Regions from separate parts of the Bacillus sp. Marseille-P3661 genome, predicted to be linked through region 1. Evidence: riboswitches for the same ligand, from Rfam matches in the RefSeq annotation. Region 1 holds a riboswitch; each other region holds the start of a gene.
What was found. A riboswitch is a leader RNA that binds a small molecule or an ion and turns the genes downstream of it on or off. The one in region 1 is predicted to bind cyclic di-GMP.

Region 1 (3,171 bases):
TTCCTTTTCATCAGGCCGATGAAGAGGAAACCGCGTAAAAAATACCAAGTGATTCCTCTTCATCAGGTCGATGAAGAGGATACTTCGTAAAAAATACCAAGTGATTCCTCTTCATCAAGCCGATGAAGAGGAAACTGTATTAAAAATACCAAGTGATTCCTCTTCATCAGGCCGATGAAGAGGAAACCGCGTAAAAAATACCAAGTGATTCCTCTTCATCAAGCCGATGAAGAGGAAACTGTATTAAAAATACCAAGTGAATCCTCTTCATCAGGTCGATGAAGAGGAATCCGCGTAAAAAATACCAAGTGAATCCTCTTCATCAAGCCGATGAAGAGGAATCTGTATTAAAAATACCAAGTGAAACCTCTTCATCAAGCCGATGAAGAGAAAACCGCATTAAAAATAGCAAGTGAATCCTCTTCATCAAGCCAATGAAGAGGAAACCGCGTAAAAAATACCAAGTGAATCCTCTTCATCAGGTTGATGAAGAGGATTCACCAACAATGTATTTTCATATATTTATCGAACTACCAGCCTTGATATGATACCTCGATATCGAACCTACAGGTAATTCTAATACTGATTTAGCGTTTTTTATCGGAAAGATAACGGTCCAAGGCTTAACATTTTCTTTTGCATAAACAATTTGATTGTTCTTGTTCAAAAAAACGACATCAATAGGAAAAAACATAAAAAACATGTGAATCGAATTACATGGCTCTATTAGAATTCCTTCATTAACAATCGGTTTAAGCCGAAACATTAATCCTCTAAATCGTTTAAAAAAGCTAGTGTATTTAATGATTTTTATAGGAATTTCATGCACTCTTTTTGTTTCAATTAACCTCACTAAAACACGACCTTTGCTTTATAAGCATAATGATTAACTAAAAGTATAAATGTTGGATTAATAGACATTATTTATGTAGAAGTAAAGATTTTATAAGAAATCTTAAATATTTTATACCATAATTAACTATAAAATGAATAATTTTGTCATTGTCGCTTTTAGTTTAGAGATGCTATTATTCATTTACAAACAACAGCGACAACAAGCAATCGGTTGTTTGTAATACAACGTGATAAGGGCAAACCGTGGGAAATCACGGGACGCAAAACTAAAGGGGCTAAATCGTCACACTAAAAACGATATGCCAGCCAGTTGCCGAAAATAGTGATCGCTAGATACTACTATTCTTCGGGGGATAGTATTTTTTTATACAAAAAATATCTCAATATTCTGAAGGGTGGTCACATATAATGATGAACCAAATTAAAAAGTTTTTTAAAGAAGAAGAAGGTCAAGGTATGACGGAGTACGGATTAATTCTAGGATTAATCGCATTAGCAGCTGTTATAGCAATGACAACAATGGGTGGAGAAATTAGTAAAAAGTTCGAGGAAATTACGAGCAAAATAACAGGTGCAACTACAACGTCTGGATCATAAACAACAACTTACATTCATTAAAGAATTATTCATATAAAAAAGAGATAAAGGCAAACCGTGGGAAATTGCGGGACGCAAAACTAAAGGGGCTAAATCGTCAACACTAAAAAACGATATGCCAGCCAGTTACCGAAAATAGTGAGGACTACCTACTATTCTTCGGCGAATAGTATTTTTTTATGCAAAAAAATCGAAAAGGATGAACTCACAAATGATAAATTCAATAAAAAAGTTTTTTAAAGAAGAAGAAGGACAAGGTATGACAGAGTACGGATTAATTCTAGGATTAATCGCTTTAGCAGCTGTTATAGCAATGACAACAATGGGTGGAGAAATCAGTAAAAAGTTTGGTGAAATTACTAGCAAAATTACAGGTACAACTACACCGTCTGGTTCTTAAAAACAAATCCTTTAGAAAACCCCTACTTTTTCATTCCAATGAATTGTCAAAGTTGGGGTTTTCTTTAAATTGAAGATTTACTTGCGAGGTGTTTAAGAATGACATACGTCATCTTACTTATAGCATTACTTATATCTTTTTTTACGGATATTAAGAAACGAAAAATATTAAATATCGTCACTTTTCCAGCAATGCTGCTAGGAATTGTGTTACACACCCTAACAGCAGGTTGGGATGGGTTTGTATTCAGTTCATTAGGATTATTAACTGGATTTGCATTATTAATTATTCCTTATGCGTTAGGGGGTATGGCTGCTGGCGATGTAAAACTTTTAATGGCAATTGGAGCTTTAAAAGGTACAGCATTTGTGATTGGATCCTTTATCTATATAGCCATAATTGGCGGTATTATAGCATTAATAATCTTACTTAAACAGCGAGAATTGTTATCCTCTTTAAAACGAATTTTCTTTTCAGCACAATTAAGAACATTAAATGGCCTAAGTAAAAATGAATTGCATCACGCTTTTCCATATGGAGTTGCGATTGTTTTAGGAACAGTAGGCTATACGGGAGTGAGTCTACTTTGATTAAATCACAAAAAGGACAAGCTACCGTTGAATTGGCTTTAAGTTTAATTATTTTATTGTTTTTAGTTTTCGGTATTGTTGATTTCGGACGTATTTTTCATGCATATCTAACGCTAGAGCATGCAGGTCGGGAAGCAGGTCGAATCGCTAGCTTAGGTGCACTAGATACCGAAGTTGTACAACGAGCAAAAGAGTCCGCACCATCGCTTGAGGCTAATGATATTACTATTTCTGCAACACCTTCGGCAAGTAACCGAAAGAGTGGATCCTATGTCACGATAAATATGACATATCCAATAACTTTCTCGATTCCATTATTCAAAGAATTTCTGCCAAACCCTTTATTGGTTAGCACAAAAACTGTCATGAGGGTGGAATGAAAATGAAACCTTTCTTAAAACAACAAGAAGGTGCTGTCATTGTCTTGGTCGCACTCATGATGTCCATATTTGTTGGTTTCCTTGCGTTAGTGATGGATATGGGCTCCATTTATCTTGAAAAAAATAGACTCCAGAAAATAGCAGATGCTGCTGCATTAGCAGGTGCACAAGAGCTTCCAAATTATTATTCACAAGCAGAACAAGAGGTTCAAAATGCAATCCACTTAAACGGTGGAGATTTGACAAATTTTACAATGACGACAAATCAAAGCTATACCATGCTAGAGGTTATAGTCAGTAAAAAAGCAACATTCTACTTTGCCAAAGCATTAGGAATTAACGAGCCAAT
Region 2 (3,171 bases), on a different contig from region 1:
CCTACTTTTTCAGGAAATTTATTTTTAATAATACCTGGTAATAAAACATTAGAAATAGCTATGCCTATCCCAATCAATGCAGTTCCCACGAATAATAATGAAATAAACCCACTTGAACGTATCAGAATGCCACCTACGAGTACCATTAAACCAACAAATATCATTCGTTCATTACCATAACGATGACCAAATTTTGGTGCTAAAATGGATAGAATCCCAAATGAAAGTAACGGAAGTGTCGTGATAAAACCAGCTAAACCAGCTGTGATCCCCGTATCTGCACGAATTAAACTAACTAACGGCCCAACCGATGTCAACGCTGGTCGTAAATTAAACGCAACCAAAATAATTCCTACTAACAATAGTGTTTTCCCTACTGTTCTTGTTTCGGTATTTACTAAAGTTTGACTTTTAGTCTGACTTTGCATTATGAAAACTCCTTTTATTGAAATACCTCTTCTATCCACTTTTTTGTCATTTGATAGGTAACAGGATGAGATAATATCCCATCATGATTTGCTTCACTAATCATATGTACCTTCGCATTATTATACTTTGTAAATAGTGGGTGATATTGGTCAGCTACAAATTCCTCATCTTTATCTCCTACAAGTACTAATGTAGGTTTATGCAATGCTTTTAGACTATCTTTGTAAAGATGTGGAAAACGAGAGAAAAATAGTCGGTAACTCAGTTGAAGGGTTTCCCTGCCATGTTGAATATGCTCGGGCTTATTATTTGTATATACCATCCAATTGTTAAATTTAGTAATCCTAAGACGATTAAGGAGCATTAATGAAAGTAATTTAATGAAACTTACACTCGAGCTGCTATTTTCGTTTTTTTTCGGTGTTGTTGGAGCAAATGGATGAATAAAGGGTGCCAGCAATAAATATCCATGGATATGCTCGCTATATGAGCTTACTGCAAAGCGCAGTGTCGTACCTCCGCCAGCAGAGTGGCCGGCTAGAATGATCGTTGGGTTGTTATGTTTACGATTGATCCAATTTATGAAGTCCATTAAATCATCCTCATGCTGGCCAATATAATCCAAGTCCCCTCTCCGTATTGACTGCTTTCCATAACCACGTAAATCTGGTGTATATACATGCGCAAGATTTTCATTTGCAATAAAATCGGCGATCGGACTTAAATATTTATGATCTTCACTTATTCCATGGAGCAAGATCATCACGTTATCTGATTCTGCTGGATAATAGTGAAAAAACAGGTCACTTTTATCCCTTGCCTGAAAAGAGTCCATTGTTAAAATCCTCCAAATAATGAGTCTGTTAATATTATACTATGTTTTTTTAATATTACAATAATTCAGGCTACTAGAACAAAAACCAAAAACTACACTAACATACTTACCTATTTCTAAGACATGCCAGGGTTAATTTCTCTAAGGACACTAAAAAGTCCGCAACGTCTTCTTCTTTATCCTGCGAATATATTGCACTCGTACTATTTTTAACTCAAATAAAAAGCGCCTTAACCCAGAACAAAAAGTTCGTGAAGTAAGGCGTTTTTTTATATGCTAATATACTACCTAAAATCTAAACCATAATGAATTATTCCATTGATTTTAATGCTAATTTCCATTGGATATACGATAGTCCTCCAATTAACACCATTGTTGCTGCGATGGACAACCACATAGTAAAAACTCCCTTCCTTGAAATGTACCTTAATCGCACCTCGTAGGAAGTATCGTTATTCGGTAGCTGGCGAACATGGTCGTTTGACTTTAGCCCCTCTAGCTTTGCGTCACTGACTTTCGTCAGGTTTGCCACTTCGTACGATTTCGGTTGTGTTACTTATACCCATATTAGCAAAAAATCAAACTTGGAAATATAGATCAATAGTAACAAATTTTGTTGAAAAATTGGTGAAAAGGTATTTTTTTATTTCCTTGCATCTAAACTATTAGGTTTAAAGTCTCGATCATTCGCAGAATTTTAATAAATAATTATGTTATCCATTTATAGTCAAACTGTTTCAATATTTTTTTAAAATTAATCAAAAAGTCTCGCAATTAACCCTGCAACAATCACAACAATAATGGCCCCAATAAGTGCAGGGCCTAACCAAATACCCGCTACTACCGGGCCCCAAGACCCAAATAAATCTGGCCCTAGCCAAGCCCCAATAAACCCAGCGACAATAGCTCCGGCCCAACCTCCAGGCATCCCAAAAGGTGACAACTTATCCGCTACGATTCCTATAACCAACGCCATAACTGCAGTCAAAATAAAAGTAATTAGATCCATTTATTTTACTCCTTTTTGCTATCTTATGCAGTCTTGTATGGTTTGTTCGAATTATCTTTAATACTGTCCATGAGGAACAGCATGTTGGGAAATTCATATATATAACATTAGCATAGCATAGCAATACCAATTAAGCAGCTATATACATGCCCTTAGCGATATACACCTTCGTTATTACTTATTATTTTTCCTAACGAAGGTACTGCACTATTACCTTATAAATGGGGGGTTAGAATGAAAACAGCTTTAGTAACAGGTATTACCGGTCAAGATGGTGCCTATCTCGCAAAATTTTTATTAGAAAAAGGCTACAAAGTAGTTGGGCTTAAAGCCCGCAGAAGTTCAGAGACACATTGGAGATTATCCTTCTTAGGAATACAAGAAGATGTAGATCTAATTGAAGGTGATATTACAGATCCTTCCTCCCTTATTCGCGTATTAAAACAGACAATGCCTGATGAAGTTTATAACCTTGCAGCACAAAGCTTTGTTGGAACTTCATGGGAGCAACCTATCCTCACAGCAAATGTAACAGGGGTTGGCGTTCTCAACATGTTAGAGGCGATCCGATTAGTAAACCCGAGCATAAAATTCTATCAAGCTTCAACCAGTGAGATGTTCGGTTTAATTCAAGAACAAATGCAATCGGAAAAAACGCCATTTTACCCTAGAAGTCCTTACGGCGTCTCTAAATTATTTGGTCATTGGATGACAGTAAACTATCGTGAAAGCTTTCAAATGTTTACATGCAGCGGGATTTTATTTAACCATGAGTCACCATTAAGAGGGATTGAGTTTGTTACCAGGAAGGTTACAGACGGAGTTGCTAGAATCAAATTAGGAAAACAAAATGAATTAAAACTTGGAAACCTAGATGCAAAACGCGATTGGGGATTTG
Region 3 (3,171 bases), on a different contig from region 1:
TACTGAAAAATGCTGACATAGCTATGCACCAAGCAAAACAATTAGGAAATAATAATATCCAATTCTATGAAAATAAATCAGCTGAAATCACAAATGAAGTATTCACTATGGAAGCGGATCTTCGAAAAGCAATTGAACATGAAGAATTTGTTTTATATTACCAGCCAAAGGTCGATATCCAATCAGGTGAACTATCTGGACTAGAAGCTCTAATTCGCTGGCAACATCCTGATAAAGGATTAATTTCCCCCGCACGCTTTATTCCTTTGGCAGAAGAAACCGGTATGATCGTTCCAATTGGGGAATGGGCATTAAGACAAGCGTGTACTCAGATGAAGGCCTTACATGATAAAGGTATTATGACACCTGTTGTATCTGTTAACCTTTCAGTAAGGCAGTTTTATCAGCCCAATTTAATTAAAATGGTTAGCCATATACTAAATGAAACTGGTTTACCTCCAGCATTTTTGGAGCTTGAGATTACCGAAAGTATGATGATTGATACACATCATGCGCTCAAGATAGTGTCTGAGCTGAAAAAGCTAGGAGTAACAATTAGTTTAGATGATTTCGGGACGGGTTATAGTTCGCTTTATTACTTGAAAAAATTCCCAATCGATATTGTGAAAATTGACCAATCCTTCGTTCGAGATTGTTTAGAAGATGTAAATGATTCTACTATTGTAGAAACCATTATTGCGATGGCACACCAACTTAAACTAGAAGTCATTGCTGAAGGTGTTGAAACAAAAGAACAGCTTATATTCTTACAACAGCATCTATGTAATAAAGCACAAGGCTACTTATTCAGTAAACCTGTGCCAATAGAAGAGATTGAGAAGAAGTTTGCTGAACTTGAGCAACTAGTCGACCAACTTGGAGTTCCACAAGAAATAAGGGAACAAAAGTGGATGGAAGAAGCGTTTAGGATAGCGCAACAAGAACTGCATGACACTATACGTCAGCAGCAAGGTATGACGTTAAAAGTCAAGGAGCAGGACGGAAGGTATATCCATACTTTGTGTGATGGCGAATTACTGTATCGATTAGGATTCGTACCAGAACAAATTCTCGGGAAGGACCACTTTGAAGTTTTAAGTGTTGAAGTGGCTGAAGAGATCACAAGTTATTATCGAAGAGCTTTCAATGGGGAAGAAGAGGTTGTTTTTGAAATGGAATATAATGGTCTTCACTATTTAGCGTCATTACGACCTATTCGAAAAGGTGGACAAATAGTTGAGGTCATTGCATCTTGTGTGGATATTACAGAGCGAAAACGAGTAGAAGAGGCTTTAAAAGCTAGTGAAGAGAAGTATCGACTTATAGCAGAGAATACATCAGATCTAATTAGAGTTGTTGATTTGAATGGAGTACTTCAATACGTCTCACCTTCACATCAATCAATATTAGGCTATTCACCTGAAGAAATTCATGAAATGTCTGTTTTTCAATTTATTCATCCGGAAGATATTCCATATGTACGGAGAATGCATGATGAAACGATTGCTACTAATACACCTGCTCAGATTGAATTTCGACATATCCATGCAGATGGTCATTGGGTATACGTTGAAGCAAAAGGAACTCCTGTACGAGGTGAAAATGGGCAGATTGAGAGTGTTGTTATAGTTGCTAGGGATATCACAAAGCGGAAACTAGCTGAATTAGATTTCCGCAAGTTTAAGTCTATAGATCCTATTGAGAAGAGTAATTTTGGTTAGCGAAAAAAAGTTAAAGGGCGGAGTTAACGACATCTCGGTACTTGCTAGTTAATTAATATTTAAACTAAACAACTTTTGAAAATGGCAAACCTATCGAAAGCTAGGGACGCAAAGCCACGGGCCTAAAGTATCTACAATGGCAGCCGGGTTACCAAAGGATAGACAAAAAGCTATTCTTTTTTAGAATGGCTTTTTTTATGAGAAATTTCAGGTCAATCCTTATATAAAGTTTAACTCATTTGAAATAGGGAGGACCAAACAATATGTACGATATTGCAATGACTACACTAACAAAGAGGTTTTTAACTCTCAAAAATTTTTTATGGCTATTTCTTATGTTTGCAGTTATTCAATACTTGGATGAAGTGCTTGAATCTTTAGGAATTACTATTGAAAATACAATTTTAGATTATGTTTTTGATGGTGTTCAAATGGTATTTATCGGAATTTGCATATATATTTTTCTTCAATATGTGGAAAAAAGTGTACAAAATTCACTATTAAAAGAAACGTTTTTACGCGCAGTGACAGAAAATATGGATGAGGGAGTATCTGTCTGTGACAAAGATGGAAATCTATTATATATGAATGGCACTTCTTCACAACGTGTAAATAAAGATTTTCTATCATTTCCGATTCCTTACGAGCATTGGACACAAAAATTGAATATCTATGAAGATGATAATCAAGAAATGAATACTAACAATATACCTTTGTTAAGAGCTTTAAGAGGAGAAGAGGTTAAGCATCAACAATTAATATACAAACCAAATGGTGAATCTGCTCAATTTCATTCAGTAAATGGTAAACAAATTACAAGTAAAACCGGTGAGATTATTGGTGCGCTTGTTGTTATTCATGATATTACCGAACAAAAACGAGCCGAGCAAAAAATAAAGTATATGGCATATCATGATAATTTAACGGGGTTACCCAACTTAAGATTTTTTAAAGAAAAGGTATCCGGTATCTTGGAAGTGGATTACCAAAACAAAACTTCAAAGCCGTTAGCCATCATGTTTTTAGATTTAGATGGCTTTAAAGCGGTCAATGATAATTTTGGACATGACATGGGGGACTTGTTATTAATAGAGGTTTGTAAGCGTATTACTGCATGTTTACCTGATAGCGATTTAGCTGCACGGATAGGTGGAGATGAATTTACAATATTACTTCGAGATATAAAAGCTAAAGAAGATGCTATTGCAGTTGCACATTCTATTATCAATAAAGTTGGTTATCCTTATGACATACATGGAAATAAACTACAAGTAACTACAAGTATAGGTATCAGTTTCTATCCTTATGACGGTTCGGACAAGGGAACATTAATGAAGAATGCTGATACCGCGATGTACACAGCTAAGAAAAATGGAAAAAATCAATATTGTGTTTTTCATGACATTAAGGGAGATCGAAAATAATGAAACAATTTGTGAAAAGAATAGGA
Region 4 (3,171 bases), on a different contig from region 1:
CCATCCTGCCATAATAAATACAAGGATAGACCTAGGAGCAAAAATACAGGAATAATCAAATTCCAAGGCTGTGCTTTTACCATTGACAATTCTTTTTTGATTCCAGCACGGTGAAATTCATGTTCTTCATCTTCATTATGGTCTGCTTTTTTTCTGCTCTGATTAGATTTCTTCTTAGAAGGCCAAAGCGTCTGTACAATCCCGATGATTAACATGACAATCGCATAAAAGTTAAACAAGATGCTTAGTAAAAATACTTCATACGGTGACATATCTAAATTTAGTCCCCGAATTCCACCTTCGACTAAAGAAACCATAAACCCAACAAACGCTGTAGCTACAGGTAATAGTACTATCACTGATTCTGTTGAGATGTCCATGGTCATCCCGACTTTTTCCTTAGATAGGTTCATTTTTTTTATTAGTGTTTTAACAATCGGTCCTATCATCATAATCCTAAACATTGGCATCATGAACGTAAAAGGTAATGTAAACCAAATAAGTCCAAGGATCCCGCGCTCAGACTTAATTTTCGTGCCAATCCATTCTGAAAATCCTTTAATACCTCCAGCGATATTCATCATCCCTACTAAACCGCCGAATACATAAAGAAAACTTACTATTTTAATATTCGTTTCATCGGATAAGGTTGTTACTATGTAAGAAATCGACTGTTGTGTACCAGTTATTATGTTCGCTGTAACAATAATAGATCCAACAAGAAGTCCAACTACAAGACCAGGTAAGATGTCTTTTAACCAAATTGCCATTATTATCACAATTAAAAATGGAATTAATGAAACCCATGTTTGATCCAAAGTTTCGTCCCCCTAAAACGTCCGTAAACGATTATAATGTCTGTGTCAGTTCCCACATAGTATTGCCACAGCTAGAAGGGGATATTAATAGAAATTGGAAATCAATTTGAAAAAATAGAGACATTTAGAGTTGTTATGAAAACTTTTTATAGCACAAAATAAGGCACTATGGTGTCAGGACATCCATAGCGCCTTATTGTTTTATATTAATTGGGTTTTTACCCAAGTAAAAGCATATCTATCCCAATATCGTTAAGATTATTGTTGAGTAGTAGATGGGAAAATTTCTAGATACTTAGAGTCAAGTGCGTCCTTAGCTTCTTGAATTTCTGTTGCAGCTAATGTGTCTAGTTGTGCTTTTCCTGCAGTGATATCAGTTGTTGCCTGAGCATCAGCTTCAGATTGTAATGTAGCATTATATTGAGTGATAGCTGTATCTACTTCTGTTTTTTTAGTTTCATTATGATTACCAAGCTCAGAAGTAATTCTATTTTTTAGAGCAATTAAAAATGTATCAAAATCTGTAACTTCAGAAGCATGCGTAGTATTCGCACTAGTTGAAAGTTCATTTTTTTCTAAACCTAATGTATCAGCTATAAATGATTTTACATTATCCAATAATGGTGAAGCACCAAATGTAACACCTGCTCCTAAGGTAATCGTACCTGCCACTACAATAGTTACAACCTTTTTCTTTAGGCTGCTCTTTTTTGTTGGTTTTGAGAATTTTTCTGTTCTTGACATGATTGGTTGCATATTCCTCTTCCCTTCAAATGAGATTCTTTTATTTTTGAATCTCCACTTTTATATAATAAAAGTGGCAACTGGCTGACATAGTGCTTTACACCTTAGTCCCTATAGCTTTGCGTCCATGCTTTTCAACATGTTTGCGAGATTAAATATACTAACTTTTTTCATCTTCAGCAATCTGAAATTATTGCTATTGCAGGAAATCTTTATCCAAATAAATGGAAGAGTTTGTTTTCAATAAGTATAGAACTAAGTAAATTGTTGTTTCGATTTATTCATTAGTTAGGGTTTCCAAGTAATTACCAATCAAAAATAAGAATAAATTCATTACTATCTTTTCCAAACTATTACTGTCGTTTATGAAGAAATTAGTGATCAAATTCAAAATATGAAAGGGCTAAAAAATTGAAGAAAAATTCAGTACTTTTACTTTGTATTATTTTCGTTGTGTTGATTAATGAATTTCCTGCATACGCGGTACAAATTAAACCAACTAATATTTACGTAGTGCAATCGGGAGATTCTTTAGAGGAAATCGCAATGAAGTATGAAACCTCCGTAGAAGAAATAAAAGCAACAAATGGTTTACAAGAGAACGTATTATTTGTTGGTCAGAGATTGTGGGTTCCGGTGTTGTACGAGGTGGTTGCTGGAGATACACTACAGACGATTGCTAGGGCACATAATTCTACAGTCGAGATCATAAAAACAACAAATGGATTGTCCTCTGATGAATTACATCTCGGGCAAATAATAAAGATTAATCCTAAAAAAATGACGATGCAAGGAAAGCATATTCTGATGACGAGGGATGAATTTAAGAATTGGCTACAACATCATAAATTTAGTCGTAAAATAACACTAATCCAACATCATCATACATGGGCACCATCATATAAACATTTTAACGGTTATAATCATTTTTCTATGCTGAAGGGAATGGAGAACTATCATATTAGAGAAAAGGGGTGGAAGACAATTGCGCAAAATATCACAACTTTTCCAGATGGTAAAATAGCCGTATCTCGACCGTTTAATGTAACTCCTGAAGGATCAATAGGATGGAAGGCCAATTCAGTAGGATTAACCATTGAAAATGTTGGAAACTTTGATAGGGGACATGATGTCATGACAGCAGAACAAAAAGAAACGATCGTTTATATCACTGCTTTGTTAAGCATGAAATTTGGGTTAACTCCTTCTATTGATAGCATCACTTACCATCATTGGTGGAGTTTGAAAACGGGGGAAAGAGTGTTAGATAAAGGGCCTGAATATAATGTCAAAACCTGTCCAGGCACAAACTTTTTTGGAGGAAATACAACGACTAGCGCTAAAAATAATTTTTATCCACTTGTAGAACGTAAAATCCAGGAAATTTCAGCATCACATCAATAAATATATTTCTTAAAACTTTAAAATATTGATTGGAGAACAGATGGCAGAAATATGGATTCAGGAAGAAAAACTTACTGATACATTTTTAGATAATATCGGTCATTATATAAAAATCGAAGGGAATACACAATCCATATATTTTATAAATGAGTGCTCTGAAGAAGACAATTATGTAGATAGGAACCGTAGGTTTTTACAAGATTTC

Region 2: it holds a riboswitch for cyclic di-GMP, as region 1 does, so the genes downstream of both, C1724_RS16010 (alpha/beta hydrolase) here and C1724_RS20690 (Flp family type IVb pilin) in region 1, are expected to answer to the same signal.
Region 3: it holds a riboswitch for cyclic di-GMP, as region 1 does, so the genes downstream of both, C1724_RS02330 (diguanylate cyclase domain-containing protein) here and C1724_RS20690 (Flp family type IVb pilin) in region 1, are expected to answer to the same signal.
Region 4: it holds a riboswitch for cyclic di-GMP, as region 1 does, so the genes downstream of both, C1724_RS09285 (hypothetical protein) here and C1724_RS20690 (Flp family type IVb pilin) in region 1, are expected to answer to the same signal.

The regions. Positions count from the first base shown of each region.
Region 1 is NZ_LT965956.1:356,084-359,254, reverse strand. It holds gene C1724_RS20695 (DUF192 domain-containing protein) at 515-853, opposite strand; cyclic di-GMP riboswitch class I at 1,081-1,173, shown strand; gene C1724_RS20690 (Flp family type IVb pilin) at 1,264-1,452, shown strand; cyclic di-GMP riboswitch class I at 1,492-1,586, shown strand; gene C1724_RS20685 (Flp family type IVb pilin) at 1,664-1,852, shown strand; gene C1724_RS20680 (A24 family peptidase) at 1,951-2,442, shown strand; gene C1724_RS20675 (TadE/TadG family type IV pilus assembly protein) at 2,439-2,822, shown strand; gene C1724_RS20670 (pilus assembly protein TadG-related protein) at 2,825-3,171, shown strand, end outside.
Region 2 is NZ_LT965954.1:995,894-999,064, forward strand. It holds gene C1724_RS16005 (CynX/NimT family MFS transporter) at 1-428, opposite strand, end outside; gene C1724_RS16010 (alpha/beta hydrolase) at 443-1,264, opposite strand; cyclic di-GMP riboswitch class I at 1,720-1,804, opposite strand; gene C1724_RS16015 (GlsB/YeaQ/YmgE family stress response membrane protein) at 2,019-2,273, opposite strand; gene gmd (GDP-mannose 4,6-dehydratase) at 2,508-3,171, shown strand, end outside.
Region 3 is NZ_LT965953.1:517,670-520,840, forward strand. It holds gene C1724_RS02325 (EAL domain-containing protein) at 1-1,721, shown strand, start outside; cyclic di-GMP riboswitch class I at 1,795-1,877, shown strand; gene C1724_RS02330 (diguanylate cyclase domain-containing protein) at 1,985-3,145, shown strand; gene C1724_RS02335 (PAS domain S-box protein) at 3,145-3,171, shown strand, end outside.
Region 4 is NZ_LT965953.1:2,003,265-2,006,435, reverse strand. It holds gene C1724_RS09290 (Na+/H+ antiporter NhaC family protein) at 1-818, opposite strand, end outside; gene C1724_RS09285 (hypothetical protein) at 1,077-1,574, opposite strand; cyclic di-GMP riboswitch class I at 1,635-1,720, opposite strand; gene C1724_RS09280 (LysM peptidoglycan-binding domain-containing protein) at 1,974-2,966, shown strand; gene C1724_RS09275 (hypothetical protein) at 3,007-3,171, shown strand, end outside.